2 regions of the Parageobacillus caldoxylosilyticus genome follow, and region 2 is predicted to be linked to the other one. Evidence: predicted binding sites of a transcription regulator. Region 2 holds the regulator's gene; the other holds the start of a gene.
The links. Region 2 encodes Rex, which represses fermentation and respiration genes when NADH is low (regulators of the CRP and FNR family bind a similar motif). Its sites were predicted from a motif close to TTGTGAAATATTTCACAA; they were not measured.

Region 1: BV455_RS18645 (cytochrome ubiquinol oxidase subunit I) is a predicted target of Rex. The motif match lies at 4,347-4,364, and genes of this name have one in related genera.

What each region holds. Positions count from the first base shown of each region.
Region 1 is NZ_CP040553.1:3,664,457-3,675,947, forward strand. It holds gene BV455_RS18615 (ABC1 kinase family protein) at 1-356, shown strand, start outside; partial or broken gene BV455_RS20835 (zinc ribbon domain-containing protein) at 737-820, opposite strand; gene BV455_RS18625 (XdhC family protein) at 1,035-1,937, shown strand; gene BV455_RS18630 (nucleotidyltransferase family protein) at 2,221-2,811, shown strand; gene BV455_RS18635 (MogA/MoaB family molybdenum cofactor biosynthesis protein) at 3,038-3,520, shown strand; gene BV455_RS18640 (MoeA family protein) at 3,563-3,997, shown strand; gene BV455_RS18645 (cytochrome ubiquinol oxidase subunit I) at 4,442-5,848, shown strand; gene cydB (cytochrome d ubiquinol oxidase subunit II) at 5,850-6,863, shown strand; gene cydD (thiol reductant ABC exporter subunit CydD) at 6,863-8,578, shown strand; gene cydC (thiol reductant ABC exporter subunit CydC) at 8,578-10,329, shown strand; gene BV455_RS18665 (DUF2238 domain-containing protein) at 10,694-11,323, opposite strand.
Region 2 is NZ_CP040553.1:1,453,880-1,465,370, reverse strand. It holds rRNA gene BV455_RS07400 (23S ribosomal RNA) at 1-1,940, shown strand, start outside; gene BV455_RS20665 (hypothetical protein) at 2,003-2,131, shown strand; rRNA gene rrf (5S ribosomal RNA) at 2,175-2,291, shown strand; tRNA gene BV455_RS07390 (tRNA-Met) at 2,448-2,521, shown strand; gene tsaE (tRNA (adenosine(37)-N6)-threonylcarbamoyltransferase complex ATPase subunit type 1 TsaE) at 2,755-3,213, shown strand; gene tsaB (tRNA (adenosine(37)-N6)-threonylcarbamoyltransferase complex dimerization subunit type 1 TsaB) at 3,210-3,950, shown strand; gene rimI (ribosomal protein S18-alanine N-acetyltransferase) at 3,910-4,362, shown strand; gene tsaD (tRNA (adenosine(37)-N6)-threonylcarbamoyltransferase complex transferase subunit TsaD) at 4,359-5,372, shown strand; gene BV455_RS07365 (ABC-F family ATP-binding cassette domain-containing protein) at 5,684-7,630, opposite strand; gene moaC (cyclic pyranopterin monophosphate synthase MoaC) at 7,750-8,271, shown strand; gene BV455_RS07355 (redox-sensing transcriptional repressor Rex) at 8,261-8,899, shown strand; gene BV455_RS07350 (twin-arginine translocase TatA/TatE family subunit) at 8,916-9,068, shown strand; gene tatC (twin-arginine translocase subunit TatC) at 9,089-9,835, shown strand; gene BV455_RS07340 (YdiK family protein) at 9,838-10,032, opposite strand; gene BV455_RS07335 (CPBP family intramembrane glutamic endopeptidase) at 10,036-10,770, opposite strand; gene groES (co-chaperone GroES) at 11,048-11,332, shown strand; gene groL (chaperonin GroEL) at 11,416-11,491, shown strand, end outside.

The DNA.
Region 1 (11,491 bases), 1.7 Mb from region 2:
ACGTAGCGGAAATGGCATGGAAACGCCTTTCTGATTATGGGGAACTGTTCGTGGATTTGCCGAAAAATGTAAAAGAATTAACGAGGCTGATGAAACAAGGAAAAGTGCGCTGGGAGATTGGCATCGCTGACTTGGAGTTTTTATTGAGAAAATTAGACCAAATCAGCAACCGCTTATCGTTTAGCATCGTTTTGCTTTCCTTCAGCATCATTATGGTCGGCATCATCATCGGCTCGTCGATGGGCAGACAATCGACATTGCTGTGGAAAATCCCGGCGATCGAGATTGGCTTTTGCGTCGCTACCTTAATGTTTTGCTGGCTTTTATATTCGATTTTTCGATCGGGAAGGTTTTGATGATCCCCACTTACCAGCTAACGTCGGTGAAAGTGGGGATTCTTTAGTGATCTGTCCCTCTTAGTTTGCGTTCTGCCTACCTTTGTCAACCATCTATTTAAAAAAATAGGAGTTTAACTTTTGTACATTTCCTTTCCCGGGAGCCGTTTTCGAAAGGAAGAGGCCTATTTGGCTTCTTTCTTATCAGGAGACGTGACTATGTCAACTACCCAACGGCTTAAGCCGTGAGCTTGCAGCTAGCTAATTGGCTGCCGCGTTCGGATGGTTGACCGCAGCCCTGCGGATATTTTCCGCAGCCACGTTGTTGGCAGGGAGGGAGCATACCCACAAGCGCGACAATAAAACTGCCCCCTTGACGATCTGCTTTCTTTGGCAACATGCCCGCAAATCGGACAGTTGCAGGAAGTATTCTTCGGAGGAACCAATACCATCCGAACGCCAACGATCGCTGCTTTATACTCCATAAGCTTTCTCAACTGATAAAAAGATCAAGAAGAATGTTGATATATAATATACAAATTCACATCATCTCTAATCATTCTTGTTTTCCCACAGCCGTTAAACTACTAAAATAACTTTGCTAATTTGACGGAGTCGAAGATTTTAGAACTAATAATGAATGCTCTATTGACGATTACCCAGGTACAAGGCTCCGCGTACCGCCTGCCGGGTGCCAAAATGATGATGACCGAAACAGGTAATATGTTTGGTACACTCAGCGGGGGCTGCCTCGAATCGGACCTTTATGGATGGGCGGAAAAAGCAATAGAAGAAGGCGAACCTCGACTCGTAAATTATGACCTCAGTGAAAATGAATTATGGTCTCTTGGGATTGGCTGCAAAGGAACGATGGAAGTCGCCATCTTTCCTATTCATTCTGAAGATCCTTTCTGGCGATCGGTGCAGGAAGCCATCGCCCAAGATCGTGCCATCTCACTGGCTATTGAATTGCCAACGGGTATCCGTGTCGTATTTGACGAGAAAAATCCCATCGCCGGCGATATTGACAAGCTGCCAGAAGCTGTCGCGCGGAAGCTGATAGATCGTGTCGAAAATCGTACGAGAGCGGAGATAGCTATAGTCGATAATCGACGTTTTTACATTGACACGATGCGGCCAAACGAACATTTGATCATCTGCGGCGCAGGTCACGATGCCGTTCCAGTGGCGAAGCTCGCTGCCAAATGCGGATTCCGTGTAACCGTGCTCGATCCACGCAAAGAATTTAACGGAGTCAAACGCTTTCCTATGGCCCAACACCTGGTAGCTGAACCTGACGAGATTGATCCAGCACAACTGGAGGGGAACTGGTGGCTAATCATGAATCACTTGCAAATGCGAGACGAAGTTGCACTACGTCTAGCACTGCAGGCAAAACCAAAATTTATAGGTATACTTGGTCCCTTGTCACGTACTCGGGAGATGTTTCAGAATATTGGCGCCGACATGAACAGTGCACCGATTCATGCACCGGTTGGATTGGATGTGGGTGCAGAAACGGTTGAAGAAGTTGCTGTTTCCATCGTGTCTGGAGTTACTCGCAGTGCGATCGGCTCGCCCGGGGCAGCCGCTGCACGGTAGAGAAAAAATTCATGTTTGACGGCTGGGGGCGCCTCTACTTGCAGCGCCCTACCAAATGATCCTTTCTTCCAAGATATTACATTTTGAACATCGGCAAACATGCTAATGTGGTATTGACAAATATTGTGGAAGAATGAACACCTTCGGAACGAAAGGAAGCGTAAAGGGGTCTTGTATGTTGCTTATTGTTCGGCGAAAACATACAGTCGCTTGAAGCCCTCACCTCTGAGCGAAGCGCAGGTGGTGGGTAGTTCACATACTATTTAATTGGTGGGAAAAGTGTATGAACGATATTGGTGCTATTATTTTAGCTGCCGGCATGTCTAAACGAATGGGACAACCAAAACAATTTCTTAACTTGCACGGAAAGCCCCTGTTTCGACATGCAGTTGAAACAGCTGTACACTCGGGACTCCGACCAGTTGTCGTAGTGGGCGGCGAACAGACCGAGTTACTTAAGGAACATACCCGTGATTTACCGGCTATTGTGATTCACAATCCAAATTTTGCTGAAGGGTTGTCGTCTTCGTTAAAGGCCGGGGTGAAAGCTATTCAGGATAAAGTTTCAGCAACATTTATTTTTTTGGCTGATCAACCGTTTATTCCTGTTATGGTTGTTAAGCGGTTGAGGGAAACATATGATATGGCAAAGTCAAAAAATATCAAAATTATCCGTCCCCGCTATGCATCTGTCCCTGGTCATCCAGTCTTGTTTGATGCGGAAATTTTCCCGGAGTTGCTTTGTATTGAAGGAAACCAGGGTGCACAACAAGTCATTCAACAACATTTAGCTGAACTAAAATATGTCGATTTTGACAATCCACTATGGGGGGCAGACATCGACACTCCAGAAGAGTGGCAAAGATACAAATGAGGTACGGCCAGCCCTAACTAGTTTTCTAGGTACAAAGGTTAAACAGACAAGTAAGGCAAACTAATACATAAGAAGTTGCCGATTTTAGTCGTGTAGAGGTTCAGGATATGTGCAAAGTTGCAGATAAAAGCAAAGTAAACGGCCCCATCTACTTGGTGCGGAAAACAGGGGCAAAAGCGGTGACTATGTGTAAGGGAAGACAGATGAGAGGAAGGAGAAGTGACGATTGGGTTGGAAAGTCGGTGTATTAACAGTAAGCGATAGAGTCTTCCACGGTGAGCGAGATGATAGGGGCGGGTTGCTCTTGTGTGAGCTTGTCCGCCGTATTGATGGGGAAGTAGCGGTATATGAGATTATTCCTGACGAACAACCGGTCATTGAGGCAACACTCATTCACTTCGTTGATGAGGTATGCTGTGATCTTGTGCTGACGACTGGGGGCACGGGGTTTGCACCTCGAGATGTGACGCCGGAAGCGACGAAAGCCGTGATTGAAAAGGAAGCTCCCGGATTAACTGAAATGATGCGAATGAAAACACTTTCGAAAAAGAAGTATGCCTCCCTTTCCCGCTCTGTAGCAGGTATTCGCAAAGAAACACTTATTGTAAACTTTCCAGGAAATTCGAAAGGGGTACAAGAATGTTTTGATGTCGTTCAACCTGTCCTTCCCCACGCACTTGTCCTTATAAAAGGGAAGGACGTTCATTAGGGCATGCCTTTCTTAAGTTTAGCAGAAAGAAGGAGACGAAAGATGAGATTTCAGCGAGAAATTGTTGACATTTGGGATGCACAAAAACGTCTTGAATCATGGATTCGCCCACTTGGTACAGAAAAAGTGAAGCTGACGGACAGCATTGGCCGATACCTCGGTGAAAATGTGGTAGCGACGCACGACTTTCCCCACTTTCGCCGGTCGATGATGGACGGGTTTGCCGTCCGGTCGACTGATACAAAAGGGGCCTCCGACGAACGGTCAGTTACTCTGCAAGTTATTGAATCGATCCCATGTGGTGCAGTTCCGACCAAGAAACTGACAGCGAATACGGCTGCGTGCATTATGACCGGCGCGATGATGCCAGAAGGTGCCGACTCTGTCGTCCTCATTGAATTGACGGAACAGATGGAAAAGAATGGTCAAACGTATACGGTGGTTAAAAAGGAGACGACACCCAATGAAAATATATAAGAAAAGGAAAACAACGTCTCTAAGGGCGTTGTTTTTTCATATTAATCTAAACATGGTGAACATGATCTTACATGCAGTAAGATCTTTTACGAATTTCGACGTAATTTTGTAACATATTTGTCAAACTATCAAAGAATTTATGATCGTTTTTTTGTTATAGTATTAGTAAGTTTCTCATTCAATAAAGCTGTTTTCGCCACTCAGAAGGTGACTGTTTTTTTTGTGCGATTTTCACATTTACCATGTTAATAATGTTTAATTTTATGAATTTATGAATATGATATCACCCCAGGCCGTGTTCTGATGAAAGTCCTAAAAGAGGAAATACCATGGGTTAAGGTGCATAGTTATGTGAAGTTTTGAACATATAGTCATCTTTGTGAAAATATGAACATGATGTCAACACAGGTCAAATTCTGGGGAATACTTAAAGGAGGAAATGTCATGGATCCAGTAATGTTGGCAAGGATACAATTCGCTTTGACTACAATCTACCACTTCTTCTTTGTGCCGCTTACCATTGGCCTAGCATTTATTATCGCTTTGATGCAAACGTTATACGTAGTGAAGAAAAATGAGATTTATAAAAAAATGGCGAAATTCTGGGGACATTTGTTCCTGATTAACTTTGCCGTAGGGGTTGTAACAGGAATTATTCAAGAATTCCAATTTGGGATGAACTGGTCGGATTATTCTAGATTTGTCGGTGACGTCTTCGGGGCACCCCTCGCCATTGAGGCATTGCTTGCCTTTTTTATGGAATCTACTTTTATCGGACTTTGGATTTTTGGCTGGGATCGGTTGCCTAAAAAGGTGCACTTGGCAAGCATTTGGCTTGTATCGATTGGAACTATGCTTTCTGGTTTTTGGATTTTAACAGCAAACTCCTTCATGCAAGTGCCTGTTGGTTATGAAATTAGAAATGGCAGGGCAGAAATGGTTGATTTCCTTGCGCTTATAACGAATGGACAATTGTGGGTGGAGTTTCCGCATGTCATCACAGGTGCATTATGTACCGGAGCGTTCTTCGTTGCTGGTGTTAGTGCCTATAACCTATTAAAAAAGAAACATATTCAATTTTACAAGAAGTCCATGAATATCGCCTTAATTATTGGTTTAGTCGGCAGTTTGGGTACTGCCTTCAGCGGACATGCACAAGCACAATATCTTGTGAAAACACAGCCGATGAAGATGGCAGCTGCAGAGGGCATTTGGGAAGATACGCCCGATCCTGCGCCATGGTCAGCATTTGCCTGGATTGATACAAAAAATCAAAAAAATAAGTTTGAACTAAATATTCCTTATGCATTAAGCTATTTATCTTATTCTAAATTTGAAGGCAGTTTAAAAGGAATGAAAACTCTCCAAGCTGAATATGCGAAAAAATACGATCGAATCGTTGGCGAAGGTACGAATTATATCCCTCCAGTCAAAACGACGTATTGGAGCTTCCGTTTAATGGTTGGCTTTGGCATGGCGATGATCTTATTATCGATGATTGGTCTTTATCTGTGGAAAAAGGGACGTCTTCTGCAAAGCAGTAGGTTCTTGAAAATCCTAGTTCCTGCTATTTCATTTCCATTTTTGGCAAACACTTTCGGATGGGTCATGACTGAAGTGGGCCGTCAGCCATGGACGGTATTTGGATTGATGACGACAGCTGACGCTGTATCACCAAATGTTTCTTCAGGAACCATATTATTTTCCATCATGATGTACACGTTGATATTCACGATTCTTGCAGGTGTGATGGTTTATTTGATGGTTCGTGAAATTAAACGAGGACCGGTAGAGCATCAAGATGTAAATTCAGCGGTATCAATAGATCCATTCAATAAGGCAGGTGTTTAAGATGGAATTGAGTGAAATTTGGTTTGTCTTAATCTCCGTACTCTTTATTGGGTTCTTCTTTCTTGAAGGTTTTGATTTTGGTGTAGGAATGTCGACTCGTTTCCTTGCCCGTGACCAAAAGGAGAGGACCGTAATGGTGAATACAATCGGTCCTTTCTGGGACGCGAATGAGGTATGGCTAATAACTGGAGCGGGAGCCATTTTTGCGGCATTCCCGAACTGGTATGCAACGATGTTCAGCGGCTATTACTTATTGATGCTGGTAGTCTTGCTAGGCCTCATTGGGCGCGGCGTTGCTTTTGAATTTCGTCGCAAAGTTGAAGACACGCGTTGGACGAATACATGGGACTGGATGATTTTTTTCGGAAGCTTGCTGCCGCCGTTCCTTCTAGGTGTTCTATTTACAAGCATGCTTAAGGGGATGCCGATCGGTGAAGATATGAATATGGAAGCCGGGTTCTCGGATGTTATTAATATTTATTCCATTTGGGGCGGCTTCACGATTACATTGCTGTGCTTATTGCATGGTTTGACGTTCCTGTCTTTAAAAACAGAAGGAGAGATCAGACAACGGTCGGCTGCATTGGCGAAAAAATTGGTGTTGGCCGTTTTTGGATCACTTGTCGTCTTTGTAGGACTTTCTTCGTTTGTGACAGATATTTTTGAGATGCGCCCTATCCTTGAGCTTATTATTGTCGTATTGATTGTGCTTGCTATTGGATTATCATACTATTTCATTTCCAATAAACGCGAAGGAATGGCATTCACCATGACAGGGCTTGGAATCATGTTAACGGTATCATCGATATTCGTTGGACTGTTCCCAAGGGTGATGGTCAGTTCCTTGAACAAAGCTTTTGATTTAACGGTCTACAACGCATCCAGCGGGGCATATTCCCTAAAAATAATGACAATTGTAGCGGCAACTATTTTACCGTTTGTTTTAGGATATACTATTTATAGCTATTACGTATTCCGCAAACGAGTATCTGACAAGGAGCATTTAACATACTGATGGATAAAGCGTTGTTCTCTTACAAAGAGATGAAGCCGGTTTTAGCTGGGCTGGCGATATTAACGGCTATCCAAGGTGCTATCATTATTATTCAGGCTTATTTTTTGGCAGACGCAATCTCCTCCCTTTTCGGGGGAGATTCGTTTGCCAATGTCTTTAAAAAGTTGGTCATTTTCTTTCTTGCGTTAGTTGTCCGCCAACTGCTTACCGTTTGGAAAAAAAATATAGCCTACCATTTTGCGGCCAAAACGGGTAAAGAGTTTCGGGAATCATTGCTGCAAAAGCTGTTTCAACTCGGCCCTCGTTTTGTAAAAGAAGAAGGCTCCGGACAGACCGTCACCTTGGTTATGGAGGGAATAATGAAATTCCGCCGCTATTTGGAGCTTATTCTTCCGAAATTGATGAATTCGGCAATGATCCCTGCCATGATCTGCATCTTTATCTTTTTTATAAATATCCGCTCTGCTGTCATTTTAGCCCTAGCCGTTCCGATACTTATTGCCTTTATGATATTGCTTGGATTGGCGGCAAAAAGAAAGGCCGATCGCCAATATGAATCCTATCAAATGCTGTCCAACCATTTTGTCGATTCGTTGAGAGGGTTGGAAACCCTCAAATATTTGGGATTAAGCCGGCAGCACATCAACCAAATTATCTTAGTCAGCGAAAGATATCGTCGGGCTACAATGGGAACTTTGCGTATCGCCTTTTTATCTTCGTTTGCACTGGATTTTTTTACAATGCTTTCCATAGCGACCGTCGCCGTTTTTCTTGGAATAGATTTAATAAACGGAAAGATGGAGTTGCGTGCGGCATTGACGATTCTGATCTTGGCGCCGGAGTACTTCCTGCCAATTAGGGAGGTCGGGGCTGATTACCATGCGACGCTTGACGGCAAAAATGCGGGTAAAAGGATTCAGGAAATCCTCGATAAGGAATCGTTGCAGCAAAAACAGGATCCTATTCCCCTTTGGCAATCAACAAGCACATTTTCTGTGAAAGGGGTAAGCGTACATTTTGCTGACAGTGATCGTCCAGCTTTGCAAGATATCCAATTTTCTGTTTCAGGCTCAAAAAAAATTGGAATTATTGGAGCCAGTGGTGCAGGAAAATCGACATTGATTGATATATTAAGCGGATTTTTAACACCTTCGTCAGGTGAATTTCAGATAAACGGTAAGAAATTAACAACTTTATCCCAGTTGAATTGGCAAAGCCAAATAACGTATATTCCCCAACACCCTTATATATTTCATGATACCGTTTTTAACAATATTCGTTTTTATCATCCGGAGGCAACGGTCAAAGAAGTTGAGAAGGCCGCAGAGAGAGCGGGCCTTGCCGAAATGATTCAATCGTTGCCGAATGGATTCGAGACAATCATAGGGGAAGGGGGGCGGAGCTTAAGCGGCGGACAAGAACAACGGATCGCCCTCGCGCGGGCATTTTTAAGCAACCGTCCTATCATCATGCTGGATGAGCCAACTGCCCATCTTGATATTGAAACAGAATACGAATTAAAAGAAACGATGCTGCAATTGTTTAATGGCAAGCTCGTATTTTTTGCTACCCATCGCTTGCATTGGATGCTGGATATGGATCAAATCATTGTTCTTGATCAAGGCAAAATAGTCGAAATCGGAACGCACGAACAGTTAATAAGGAAGAATTCTACTTATTATCAGCTTGTTAAAACACAAATGGAGGGCATCTAATGGAAAATTGGATCTTCCCATATTTGCGTCAATATCGCGGCTTGTTTGCGCTGGCGATTCTTCTTGGTTCGCTTACCATTCTCTTTGGCGGAGCATTGATGTTTACTTCGGGTTATTTAATTTCGAAAGCGGCGACACAACCTGAATCCATTTTAATGGTTTATGTGCCGATTGTCGGTGTCCGTGCATTCGGAATTGCCCGGGCTGTGCTTAGCTATGTGGGAAGACTGGCAGGACACCAATTGGTTTTGAAAATCCTTTCCGACATGCGCGCCCGCTTATATAAAATCATTGAGCCGCAAGCATTGTTTCTTCGTTCCCGCTTGCGCACGGGTGACATTCTTGGTGCCCTCGCCGATGATATTGAACATTTGCAGGATTTTTATTTAAAAATACTGTTTCCTTCAATCGTTTCATTAGCTATTTACACAGTGATCATTATTTGCGCAGGACTTTTCTCGATTCCATTCGCCATTCTCCTGGCTGTATTCATAGGGTTGTTGGTTTTTGTCGGCCCAATTATTTCCTACATTTATATGAAAACAAAAAATGAACAATGGAAAAGGAGAAAACACCAACTTTATCAACAGTTTACCGATACGATTTTTGGCATAAGCGACTGGATATTCAGCGGGAAATACGCGACTTATATTCAGCGATACGAAACACAAGAACAAAAACTGCTTGAACTGGAAACGAAAAAACATTCCTTTGTGAACTGGCGGGACGTTTTAAATCAGATTGTGCTTGGCGCCATTGTCATCATAGCCATCTATTGGGCCAACGAGCAAACGCTAAGAGGAGAATTCTCGCCCACGGTGATTGCTGCTTGCGGTCTTGCAGCCCTGTCCTTAGTGGGATCTTTTTTGCCGCTTGCAGGGGCGGTTAGTGAAACATCATCCTATCAAGATTCATTAAAGCGTCTTGAAGCCATTCAACCACAGTCCCCTCCACTTCAGATAGAAGCAGATGGACGGAAAGATTCACTAAACTTATCTCAAGTAACGATTGAAATAAACCATTTGTCATTTGGATATACTTCTGAAACACCGCTGCTGGACGATTTTAGTTTAAAAATAGGACAGGGGGAGAAGATTGCCATCATCGGATGCAGCGGATCCGGAAAATCGACATTGTTGAAATTAATTCAAGGAGCGCTTGTACCGACTCGTGGGGAAGTTCTTATAAATGGAATGAACGCACATGAGTTGGCTTCGGCTGTTCCAAAATTAATGGCTGTTCTCAACCAAAAGCCTTATTTATTCAATACATCCGTCATGAACAACATCCGCCTCGGCAACCCGGAAGCAACAGATGAAGAAGTATATGAAGCAGCTAAGATGGTTCAATTGCATGAGATGATTATGCAATTGCCTAAAGGGTATGAGACGAACATGCATGAAACAGGTTCTCGCTTTTCCGGCGGTGAACGGCAAAGAATAGCACTGGCACGGATATTATTGCAAAACACTCCGATAGTCATCATGGATGAACCTACAGTTGGGCTCGATCCAATCACAGAAGCAAACTTATTGGCTACCATTTTCGCTACACTGAAGGGAAAAACGATCATTTGGGTAACGCACCATTTGATGGGCGTGGAGAAAATGGATCGTATCCTTTTCCTTGAAAACGGGAAAATTACCATGGATGGCAGCCATCAACAACTGCTTAAAAGTGAGGAGAGATATCGACGATTATATGCACTGGATCGTCCGCTTTACAGGGGGGAGTGGGGTAATGGGCTGTGATTCATATTCAGCCTCCAACGAAAGAAGGGGGTTAAAACCTCATTGTTTCTGTCCATGCTAGCAATATCAAGAATGGACAGAAGGTGAGGACGGTGAATTGAGAACAAATATCCACCATCCAAATAGAAGGAAAAAGCATTTGCTTATTTCCCCCTCCCAAATAAACAGGGTGTTTTCTGGGAGAGAAAACACCCTCTTCGTTTTACTTTCTATCAAATGAACTAGCGATGAACTGAATCGTTACAAAATTTATTTGTATAAAAAATTAGAAGAACTCCTTTGTTTTTACATGGTCTTTATTTCATTTAGACGGACTCCCCTTATTTCAACCGAAACGGCTAAAATAAGGGGAGCCCCATCTTTTTTATTCTTTTACTACTTCTTTTTTTAACAGTCTGTTATGTAGTTTAGAAAAGATAAACAATGCAACAATGGAGCCGATCAAGCAGCACAACATATCCCATTGAGTATCCCAAATATCGCCTTGGATTCCTAAAAAGTTTTTAGCTGCTTCTCCTCCCTTAGATATTTTAGAAACTAACCATTCGATAATTTCGTACAAAGCAGCGATGGCCAGCGACATGCTTAGGACAATGGCAACTAACCAAGGACCTTTCGTTAATGGAGTTTTTCGCAATAAAATTTCTCTCAGCACAATCGCAAATAAGCCTTTAAGCAAATGCCCAAATCGGTCGTAATGATTTCGCTTTAAGTCATAAGCGTCCTTGATCCAATCAAAAAGCGGGACTTTGGAATAGATATAGTGACCGCCGACGAACATCATAATGGCTAGAATAGTAATAATGACATAAGAGAGAGTAGTAAAACGAAATTTATTGTATGATGCGATGACGATGATCAAACCGACAACGGCAGGACTAACCTCCAGGAGCCATGTCCGGTAACTTGCTGGTTTGATCGCTGACCAAATAAAAACGGCAGTAACAACCAATAGTAAAAATAGATGAATTTTGATACTTCCACCTTTTCCCACGTTCTTCACTCCTTTAGGGAAGCGCTTTACTTACAGTATTTCACCCACATCCATTTTCATGCATTGCATATAGCTTCTTCGTTACGCGAAGAACGAACGACTTTGGCTTGTACAAATTGATTTTGGTTAAACAAGCGGAAATTTAAGCGGGATGCAATTGGAATGACA
Region 2 (11,491 bases):
ACTACGAGTGATAAGATCCGTGGTCGAGAGGGAAACAGCCCAGATCACCAGCTAAGGTCCCAAAGTGCACGTTAAGTGGAAAAGGATGTGGAGTTGCCCAGACAACCAGGATGTTGGCTTAGAAGCAGCCATCATTTAAAGAGTGCGTAATAGCTCACTGGTCGAGTGACTCTGCGCCGAAAATGTACCGGGGCTAAACGTGCCACCGAAGCTGTGGGATGACCGCTGGTCATCGGTAGGGGAGCGTTCTAAGTGCGTCGAAGCGAGACCGGAAGGACTCGTGGAGCGCTTAGAAGTGAGAATGCCGGTGTGAGTAGCGAAAACAGAGGTGAGAATCCTCTGCACCGAAAGCCTAAGGGTTCCTGAGGAAGGTTCGTCCGCTCAGGGTTAGTCGGGACCTAAGCCGAGGCCGAAAGGCGTAGGTGATGGGCAACAGGTAGAGATTCCTGTACCACCTCCTCACCGTTCGAGCGATGGGGGGACGCAGGAAGGTAGGGCGAGCAGGCTGCTGGAATAGCCTGTCCAAGCGGTTAGGCTGCCGGATAGGCAAATCCGTCTGGCATAAAGGCTGAGCCGTGATGGCGAAGGGACCATCGGTCCCGAAGTCCCCGATCCTACACTGCCAAGAAAAGCCTCTAGCGAGGTGAGAGGTGCCCGTACCGCAAACCGACACAGGTAGGCGAGGAGAGAATCCTAAGGTGCGCGGGAGAACTCTCGTTAAGGAACTCGGCAAAATGACCCCGTAACTTCGGGAGAAGGGGTGCTCTCTTGGGTGATGAGCCCGAGGGAGCCGCAGTGAAAAGGCCCAAGCGACTGTTTATCAAAAACACAGGTCTCTGCGAAGCCGAAAGGCGAAGTATAGGGGCTGACACCTGCCCGGTGCTGGAAGGTTAAGGGGAGCGCTTAGCGAAAGCGAAGGTGCGAACCGAAGCCCCAGTAAACGGCGGCCGTAACTATAACGGTCCTAAGGTAGCGAAATTCCTTGTCGGGTAAGTTCCGACCCGCACGAAAGGTGTAACGACTTGGGCACTGTCTCAACGAGAGACCCGGTGAAATCATACTACCTGTGAAGATGCAGGTTACCCGCGACAGGACGGAAAGACCCCGTGGAGCTTTACTGCAGCCTGATATGGAATTTTGGTATCGCTTGTACAGGATAGGTGGGAGCCTGGGAAGCCGGAGCGCCAGCTTCGGTGGAGGCGCCGGTGGGATACCACCCTGGCGGTATTGAAATTCTAACCCGCACCCCTTATCGGGGTGGGAGACAGTGTCAGGTGGGCAGTTTGACTGGGGCGGTCGCCTCCCAAAAGGTAACGGAGGCGCCCAAAGGTTCCCTCAGAATGGTTGGAAATCATTCGGAGAGTGCAAAGGCACAAGGGAGCTTGACTGCGAGACGGACAGGTCGAGCAGGGACGAAAGTCGGGCTTAGTGATCCGGTGGTTCCGTATGGAAGGGCCATCGCTCAACGGATAAAAGCTACCCCGGGGATAACAGGCTGATCTCCCCCAAGAGTCCACATCGACGGGGAGGTTTGGCACCTCGATGTCGGCTCATCGCATCCTGGGGCTGTAGTCGGTCCCAAGGGTTGGGCTGTTCGCCCATTAAAGCGGTACGCGAGCTGGGTTCAGAACGTCGTGAGACAGTTCGGTCCCTATCCGTCGCGGGCGCAGGAAATTTGAGAGGAGCTGTCCTTAGTACGAGAGGACCGGGATGGACGCACCGCTGGTGTACCAGTTGTCCCGCCAGGGGCACCGCTGGGTAGCTATGTGCGGAAGGGATAAGCGCTGAAAGCATCTAAGCGTGAAGCCCCCCTCAAGATGAGATTTCCCATCGCGTCAAGCGAGTAAGATCCCTCGAAGATGACGAGGTCGATAGGTCCGAGGTGGAAGCGTGGCGACACGTGGAGCTGACGGATACTAATCGATCGAGGACTTAACCAATCAGAAAAGCGGAGGACGCCCGCCTATCGGCGATACGCGCTGGAGGGCCCGTGAGGAGGCTGTTGCCGCCGCAACGGGACCGAAGCGTCGCGAGCCGATGGCGTCCGAAGCTAGACAGCGCGAAAAGCGGAGGCGCTTGGCTTCTTCCAAGCAGACGGTTATCTAGTTTTGAAGGAATGAAAACCTCTTGACAATGAGTATAGTTCCATTATAATAAAACTTGTCCATTACTTGCCTAGTGACTATAGCGGAGAGGAAACACCCGTTCCCATCCCGAACACGGAAGTTAAGCTCTCCAGCGCCGATGGTAGTTGGGGCCAGCGCCCCTGCAAGAGTAGGTCGTCGCTAGGCAGTTTCTATTATACCAGGGAGTGAAACACGCCTAAATTCCCTTTACTTTTTTTCAATGAGTTGCCTCGACGCATTTGACATCTTTGAATTAGCTAGTTGAGGAAGAGGCAACGAATTTCATGAAATCTTTCTAAATTAAATGATTCTTTTTATCGTCGCGGGGTGGAGCAGTCCGGTAGCTCGTCGGGCTCATAACCCGAAGGTCGCAGGTTCAAATCCTGCCCCCGCAATCCGTTTGCCTTAGGAAATATAAGATTTCCTAAGGTTTTTTTATTTTTATGTGCATACAATGTCTGCTTCCCCTTTTCCCTAACCGCAAACTGGTGTGGAAACATCCTTCTTTTGATAATAAGGCAGCCGCTATCTTTCCTTTATATCATGAACAGTGGTAACACATGGCGGAAATATGGTAAAATTTCAACAGCGAAGATTATCATGATAAAATGTGTTAAGGTGACAATCAATGAAACGTTATGAGCTGATAATGCATTCCCCGGAAGAAACGATGAGCCTTGCTCGCAAATTGGGAGAAAAATTAGAAGCAGGATCTGTTGTTACGCTAGAAGGAGATTTAGGGGCAGGAAAGACGACTTTTACAAAAGGATTGGCAAAAGGACTGGGAATTGAAAAAACGATTAATAGTCCTACCTTTACGATCGTAAAAGAATATCAAGGGCGCCTTCCTCTTTATCATATGGATGTGTACCGTCTAGAGGATGAGATGGAGGACCTTGGCTTTGATGAATACTTTGAAGGAGATGGAGTCACTGTTATTGAATGGGCACACCTTATCAAGACGCAATTACCAAAAGAAAGATTAAACATTTATTTGTTTCATCATGGAGATCATCAGCGTAAATTAGTAATGGAACCAATGGGAGAATGGTATGAACAGTTATGTAAGGAGATTTTGGAAGCATGAAAATATTGGCGATTGATACATCCAATGTCGTAATGGGAATTGCGTTAGTGGAGGATGACGTCGTAAAAGGAGAAATAACAACCAACATCAAGAAAGACCATTCTACGCGTGTTATGCCTGCGGTCCAATCATTGATGAAACATTGTGGCGTTACTCCACAGGAGCTTGATTTAATCGCTGTCGCAAGAGGACCAGGTTCATATACAGGGGTACGCATCGGTGTGACGATTGCGAAAACGCTAGCATGGTCCTTAAACATTCCAATCGTCGGGGTATCTAGTTTAGAGGTGCTGGCGGCTAATGGCCGGTATTTTTCGGGTGCCATTTCTCCGTTCTTTGATGCTCGAAGAGGGCAAATTTACACCGGATTATACCGTTACAATGGGACAGAACTCGAATGTATAAAACATGATCGAATTGTGCTGGCGGAAGAATGGGCTAGCGAGCTAAAAGCAAGAAAAGAAGCGGTGCTGTTTATCGGGACAGATGTTGCTCTATATAAAAATATTTTTCAGCGGCACTTGGGCGAATACTCCCATTTTGCTCCCGCTGCATTACAATTGCCGCGGCCAAGCGAACTAGCGTTCCTTGGAAAGAAAAAAGAGCGGGAAGATGCACATGCATTCGTACCGAATTACATTCGTTTGGCCGAAGCAGAAGCCAAATGGCTTGCCAAACAAGAAGGGGAAAATAAACATGGGGATGGATATTCAATTTCGATCCATGACGTTAAATGATATTGATGCTGTGTTGCAAGTAGAGCGTGCCTCGTTTACTACTCCTTGGAGCAGGGAAGCGTTTTATAATGAACTTGTTCACAATCGCTATGCCAAATATATTGTCATGGTGCATCGCGGCCGCGTTATCGGTTATGGCGGGATGTGGGTAGTGATCGATGAGGCGCATATTACGAATGTAGCGGTATTGCCGGAATTTCGCGGCAAAAAATTAGGAGAAGCGCTCATGCGCAAATTGATGGAAACGGCCAAACAGCTAGGGGCTGTAACGATGACGTTGGAAGTTCGTGTTTCTAATCATGTCGCCCAATCGTTATATCGAAAATTAGGATTTCGCAATGGTGGCATTCGTAGACAGTATTATCCAGATAATTTAGAAGATGCGCTAGTAATGTGGGTGAATTTATCATGAATCATGACATATATGTGCTTGGAATTGAAACGAGCTGCGATGAAACAGCAGCGGCAGTAGTGAAAAACGGCAAAGAAATTTTATCCAATATCGTCGCCTCGCAAATGGAAAGTCATAAACGATTCGGCGGCGTCGTGCCGGAAATCGCATCGCGCCATCATGTCGAGCAGATTACGTTTGTGATTGAAGAAGCGATGAATAAGGCGGGCGTTTCTTTTTCACAGTTAAGCGCGATTGCGGTAACACAAGGCCCAGGATTAGTCGGTGCGCTGTTAATCGGGGTCAACGCGGCAAAAGCGTTATCGTTTGCCTATAATATTCCTCTAGTCGGCGTTCATCATATCGCAGGACATATTTACGCCAACCGTCTTGTTGCTGAGATGAAATTTCCGTTGTTGTCTCTTGTTGTTTCTGGTGGACATACGGAACTCGTCTATATGGAGAAACATGGAAAGTTTCAAGTGATTGGCGAAACGCGGGATGACGCGGCAGGAGAAGCATATGATAAAGTGGCGAGAGCGTTAAACCTTCCTTATCCAGGCGGGCCGCATATTGACCGTCTTGCCCAGGAAGGAAAGGCAACAATCGATTTGCCACGGGCCTGGCTCGAAGAAGGATCGTATGATTTCAGCTTCAGCGGTTTGAAATCGGCCGTATTAAATACGCTGCATAACGCCAAACAGCGCGGTGAAGAAATAGATCCAAAAGATATGGCAGCCAGCTTTCAGGCCAGCGTCATCGATGTGCTGGTGACCAAAACGATCCAGGCGGCAAAAGAATATCATGTTCGTCAAGTGTTGCTTGCAGGCGGGGTCGCCGCTAATCGAGGATTAAGGACAGAATTACAAAAGCAAATGGCGAAATTAGACAACGTTGAGCTGGTGATACCGCCGTTATCATTATGCACTGATAATGCGGCAATGATCGCGGCGGCCGGAACCGTATTGTATATGCAAGGAAAACGGGCGGATATGGCATTAAATGCAAACCCAGGCCTGGAGTTAGAATAAGGGGAATGATACGGGCTTTTTTTCAGGATTTATTCTTGGAAGAAGTCCGTTTTTTTATTAAAAAAATAAAGGTTGTGCATATATTTATCCACAAGTTGTGGATATTGTGGAAAAATAAAAAAATCTCTATGATATCAGGGAAGAAATAATCACAGTTTTTTTTGCATAACCCCTCTATTTTTTGTGGATAATGTGGAAAAACCGGTGAATAACTTGAATAACGGGAATAAAATTGGGGATAAGTTTGTGGGTATGTGATTAACTAAAAAAACATCCACCTGTTCATAACGGGTGGATGTTTGTGTATTTTGTTATTTTAGTGTATGAAGTTCTTCCCATTCCACTAATAATAGATCCAGTTTTTGTTTCATTTCCTCGTTCTCTTTTGTCAGCTGTTGCACTTTTTCATGATCTTGGTAAATGTCAGGATCGCATAATTGTTCTTCCACGTGCGCAATTTGTTGTTCTAATTCGCTAATTTCCGCTTCGATTTCTTCAATGCGGCGCTTGCGCTGCCGCTCTAGTTTTTTTGCTTCTTTTTCTTGTTCATAATTCAATTTTTTCGTTGATTCTCCATCAGGAAGGTTCGCATTGGTTTGCCGCTGCTCCGCAGCAGCGAGACGTTCGAGTTCCAGCATTTCTTCTTTTTTGGCGATATAGTAGTCATAGTCACCTAAATATTCGGTAATTCCATCACTAGAAAGTTCGTATATTTTCGTGGCGATGCGATTGATAAAGTAGCGGTCATGAGAGACGAATAAAATCGTTCCAGGGTATTCAATTAAGGCGTTCTCGAGCACCTCTTTGCTGTCTAAATCAAGATGGTTGGTCGGTTCGTCTAAAACAAGGAAGTTCGCTTTTTGCATCATCAATTTGGCAAGCGCCAGTCTTGCTTTTTCCCCGCCGCTTAGCTCCGATACATGCTTTAGCACATCATCCCCAGAGAATAAGAAGTTTCCGAGCACGGTGCGGATTTCTTTTTCCGTTTTGTCAGGGAATTCATCCCAAAGTTCATCGAGCACGCGCTTATTTGAGGACAAGTCGGCCTGGTTTTGGTCATAGTAGCCGATTTGTACGTTCGAGCCGTAGCGGAAATGCCCTGCTTGTAGCGGGAGTTTATTGACAATCGCTTTTAGCAACGTGGATTTGCCGATTCCGTTCGGTCCAATCAAAGCGACGCTTTCCCCGCGCGTGATGCGAAAGCGGACATTGCGAAAAATTGGCTGATCCGCATCGTATCCTACTGCGACATCTTCAGCGATTAACACGTCATTGCCGCTTTGCCGCTCGATTTCGAAGGAAAACGAGGCAGCTTTTTCGTCCCCGATCGGCTTCTCCATTCTTTCCATTTTTTCGAGCCGTTTTCTTCTGCTTTGCGCGCGCTTGGTTGTCGAAGCGCGGGCAATATTGCGCTGAATAAAATCTTGCAGCTTTGCAATTTCTTCTTGCTGTTTTTCATATAGTTTTCGTTCCCGTTCGTATTCCTCCGCCCGTTGCTCTAGGTAACGGCTGTAATTGCCGCTATACCGCTTTAATGTTGCACGTGACAGTTCGTATACTTGGGTGACTACTTTATCGAGAAAATAGCGGTCATGCGATACAATTAAAATAGCGCCAGGATACGTTTGTAAATATTGCTCCAACCATGTTAATGTTTCGAGGTCTAAATGGTTGGTCGGCTCGTCCAAAATAAGCAAATCGGGCTTCATTAACAGCAATTTTCCGAGCGCCAGCCGCGTTCGTTGTCCGCCGCTTAGCGATTGGACAGGAGTCGTCATATAATCGTACTTAGAAAACTGCAAACCGTGTAAAATGGAGCGAATATCAGCTTCGTATTGGTAACCACCTTGTTCTTTATAGCGCTCTTGCAACGCGTCATAGTCTTTTAATAGTTTTTCATAACGGGAAACGTCTGCAAGCAAATCGGGATCGCCCATTTGCATTTCCATCGCTCGCAATTGCTTCTCCATCGCCTTTAACGGGGCGAATACCGTCATCATTTCTTCCCAAATCGACAACGAAGAGTGAAGCCCGCTGTCCTGGGCAAGATAGCCGATTGTTACTTCTTTTGGTTTAATAATCTCCCCGCTATCGTAAGACATTTCACCGGCAATGATCTTTAATAGGGTCGATTTCCCGGCTCCGTTTCTCCCAACGAGAGCGATACGGTCTTTTGATTGTATTTCTAATTTTATATTCGATAAAATAAGGTCAGCGCCAAAATATTTTGTCAGTTGGTTAACTTGTAAAATGATCATTGTTTTTCACCTCGCGTTTGACAATAATAGTGTAGCGTAAGTGACTTTCTTATCGCAATAAAACGATAAAAGACAGATGACGAAAAATAGTGTATAGTTTATAAGTGGAGGAGATTATGTTGTCATCATTTACCCATTTCAACGAACAAGGCCGGGCAAAAATGGTCGATATTACGGACAAAGAGGATACGGTTCGCATAGCGGTCGCGCAAACAAGTGTGACAGTAAATAAGGAAATTTATGAAAAAATGACAAACCACGCGATCGAAAAAGGGGATGTGCTTGCCGTTGCGCAAGTGGCAGGTATTATGGCAGCGAAAAAAACAGCCGATCTCATTCCAATGTGCCATCCGCTTATGCTAAAAGGTGTCGACATTCAGTTTGCCTGGCATGTCGAAGAAGAAAAAGCGTTGTATCAATTGTTGATTACCGTAACGGTGAAAACGAAGGGAAGCACGGGGGTGGAGATGGAAGCGCTAACGGCTGCCTCTGTATGTGCGCTGACAGTATATGATATGTGTAAGGCGTTAGATAAAGGAATGGTTATTGGCCCAACCTATTTGGTAGAGAAAACAGGTGGAAAGTCAGGACATTATCAACGCGAAAAAAGAAGTGCTGGGGGATTCATCAATGAGCAATGAACAGCCAAAAATTCCGCAAGCAACGGCCAAACGTTTGCCGTTATATTATCGTTTTTTAAAAAATTTACACGCTTCTGGAAAACAACGCGTTTCTTCTGCCGAACTGAGCGAGGCGGTCAAAGTCGATCCTGCGACGATCCGCCGCGATTTTTCCTATTTTGGAGCGCTTGGCAAAAAGGGATACGGATATAATGTCAACTATTTGCTGTCATTTTTCCGGAAAACGCTCGATCAAGATGAGGTAACGGAAGTTGCACTATTTGGAGTCGGGAACTTAGGCACCGCATTTTTAAATTATAATTTTTCGAAAAACAATAATACGAAAATTGTGATGGCATTTGACGTAGATGAAAGGAAAGTCGGTACAGAAGTCGGCGGGGTGCCTGTCTATCATTTGGATGAATTGGAAGACCGTCTTCACGAGGGGATTCCAGTAGCGATTTTAACGGTGCCGGCCCATGTCGCTCAGTGGATTACCGACCGTCTTGTCCAAAGAGGAATTAAAGGAATTTTAAATTTTACACCAGCGCGCTTAAACGTACCCAAGCATATTCGCGTCCATCATATTGACTTAGCGGTCGAATTGCAGTCGCTCGTTTATTTTTTGAAAAACTACCCGCTTGAATAAAAGGAGAGAATGAAACGTGAAATATTTATTAATCGTGCTTGTCATTTTATTATTGTTTGGAACAAAAAAACTTCCGGAATTGGGCAAGTCGCTCGGTCAATCGCTCCGCGAATTTAAGGATGCGACGAAAGGATTAGCCGATGAGGATGAAAAAAAAGCCGACCAATGATGAGTTAGGATGGTTGACATATGAACGATAAAGAAATGTCGGTGTATGAGCACCTAGGAGAGTTGCGAAAACGGCTTATCATTGTTCTTGTTTTTTTTGGCATTGCTTTGATAGGAAGCTTCTTTTTTGTAGAACCGGTCATTTTATATTTGCAGCGGACGGATGAAGCAAAAGAATTGACGATGAATGCGTTTCGTTTGACAGATCCGATCAAAATTTATTTTCAGTTTGCTTTTGTCATTGCCTTTGTTCTTACTGCTCCGGTTTTGCTTTATCAACTTTGGGCGTTTGTCAGTCCGGGATTGTATGAAAAAGAGCGAAAGGTCACTTTAAGTTATATCCCCATTTCGATTGTTCTCTTTTTCGCTGGCGTTAGTTTTGCGTATTTTGTTTTATTTCCGTTTGTCGTTCGCTTTATGCAAAATTTGGCGGAACGCCTGGGTATTCATCAAGTCATCGGTATTAATGAATATTTTGAATTTTTGCTTCAGCTCATCTTGCCGTTTGGCATTGTCTTTCAGCTGCCGGTAGTAGTGATGTTTTTCACAAGACTTGGTTTGATTACACCGATGTTATTGATCAAAATACGAAAATACGCTTATTTGGCCTTGCTGATTGTAGCTGCGGTCATTACGCCGCCGGATGTATTATCGCAAGTCATCGTGATGATTCCGCTTTCGATTTTATATGAGGCAAGCATTTGGATTTCCAAGATGGCTTACCGCAAAGTGCTATTGGCGCAACAGGAACAAGAAAACCTCCCGTGAAATCAAACGGGAGGTTTATTGCGAAAGTGGAGTGCGAATAGACGTATTGCTGCTCCAAAATCAAGCGTAGCCAGGATGGCAAGGAAGATCGTGAAAAAGTTCCAAATCGTATCTTTTGCACTTTGAATGGACAAGTAAGTAAATAGCACTCCCATCAGAAAATAGAAAAAACCAAATTGTAATGGCGTCCCTTTCATTGTTTAAAAGCCCCCAATAATGAGTTGTATCTGCTCTGTCTGCCGCATTATTTTTTCAATTTCATCGGCAAACAATGTTTGTATGACGACCACGAACGTATTCATGGTAACATGGGCGAAAATCGGAACGAAAATGCGTCCCGTTTTCGCATAAAGAAAGGCAAACGTAAATCCCATTGCTGCGTACAAGAGCAGGTGTTCGAGTTCCATATGGACGATGGCGAATAAAAGCGAACTAACTAGCGCGGAAATGAAGAAGTTGTATTTTTGATATAGCGTTCCAAAAATAATTTTACGAAAAATTATTTCTTCTAAAATCGGACCGATAATGGAAGTCACGACCATTAATAAAGGGGTGACTTGAATGATTTCAACAATTCGTTTTGTGTTTTCCGAGCCTGGTTCGATACCAAGCAAACGCCATTCAACATTAGCGGCAAGGCTTTGGGCAAAGAGCGACAAAAAGACGCCGCTGACCGCCCACATCCAAGCGACGGGCAAAGAAACGCGATGACGAGTATGCCGTTGTTTTATATCCTCACGCAAGAAAAAGATAATAATAAAAAACGCAATAGCAAAGCTAATGACCGCCCAATAGCCAGAGGCGAGCTTTGCGGCAACGAGTTTATTTTCGACATGTTTTCCCACGCCGAGAAAGCGCAAAAGCGGAACTCCTACAATACCAGACAGTTGCATGATGATATACGTAATAATGACATACCAATATTGTCGTTTCAAGGAAACTAACCCCTTTGCCAACAAAATAGTGATACTTCCCGTATTTTAGCACATCTTTTGCAAAAATATAAAAAAATTGATTGCCGCCGTTTATCGATCATGGAAATGTGAAATACTTGAAAAGGGTATAGAAGGAGTAAAGAAAAGCAGTTATTTTTTTTGTATTTCCTACTTGCAAAAAAAGGAGAAGTTCATTAATATTATAAGTGTGTTAGCACTCGATTAAGATGAGTGCTAATAAGAACGGCGAAAATTATTGTTAAGGAGGTTGTTTTCCGTGTTAAAGCCATTAGGTGATCGCGTTGTCATTGAAGTGATTGAAACGGAAGAAAAAACTGCAAGCGGTATCGTATTGCCAGACACTGCGAAAGAAAAACCGCAAGAAGGCAAAGTAGTTGCTGTTGGCAAAGGACGTGTGCTTGACAGCGGTGAGCGTGTAGCTCCGGAAGTAGAAGTTGGCGATCGCGTTATTTTCTCGAAATATGCTGGAACAGAAGTAAAATATGACGGCAAGGAATATTTAATCTTGCGTGAAAGCGACATTTTGGCTGTTATTGGCTAATATACAGCGTTTATAACATAGATATATACAAAATACTTAACCAAAATACTTAACGATTCCATTTTATAAGGAGGTAACGGGGTATGGCAAAAGAAATTAAATTCAGCGAAGAAGCTCGTCGCGCGATGTTACGCGGTGTGGACAAACTAGCAGATGCGG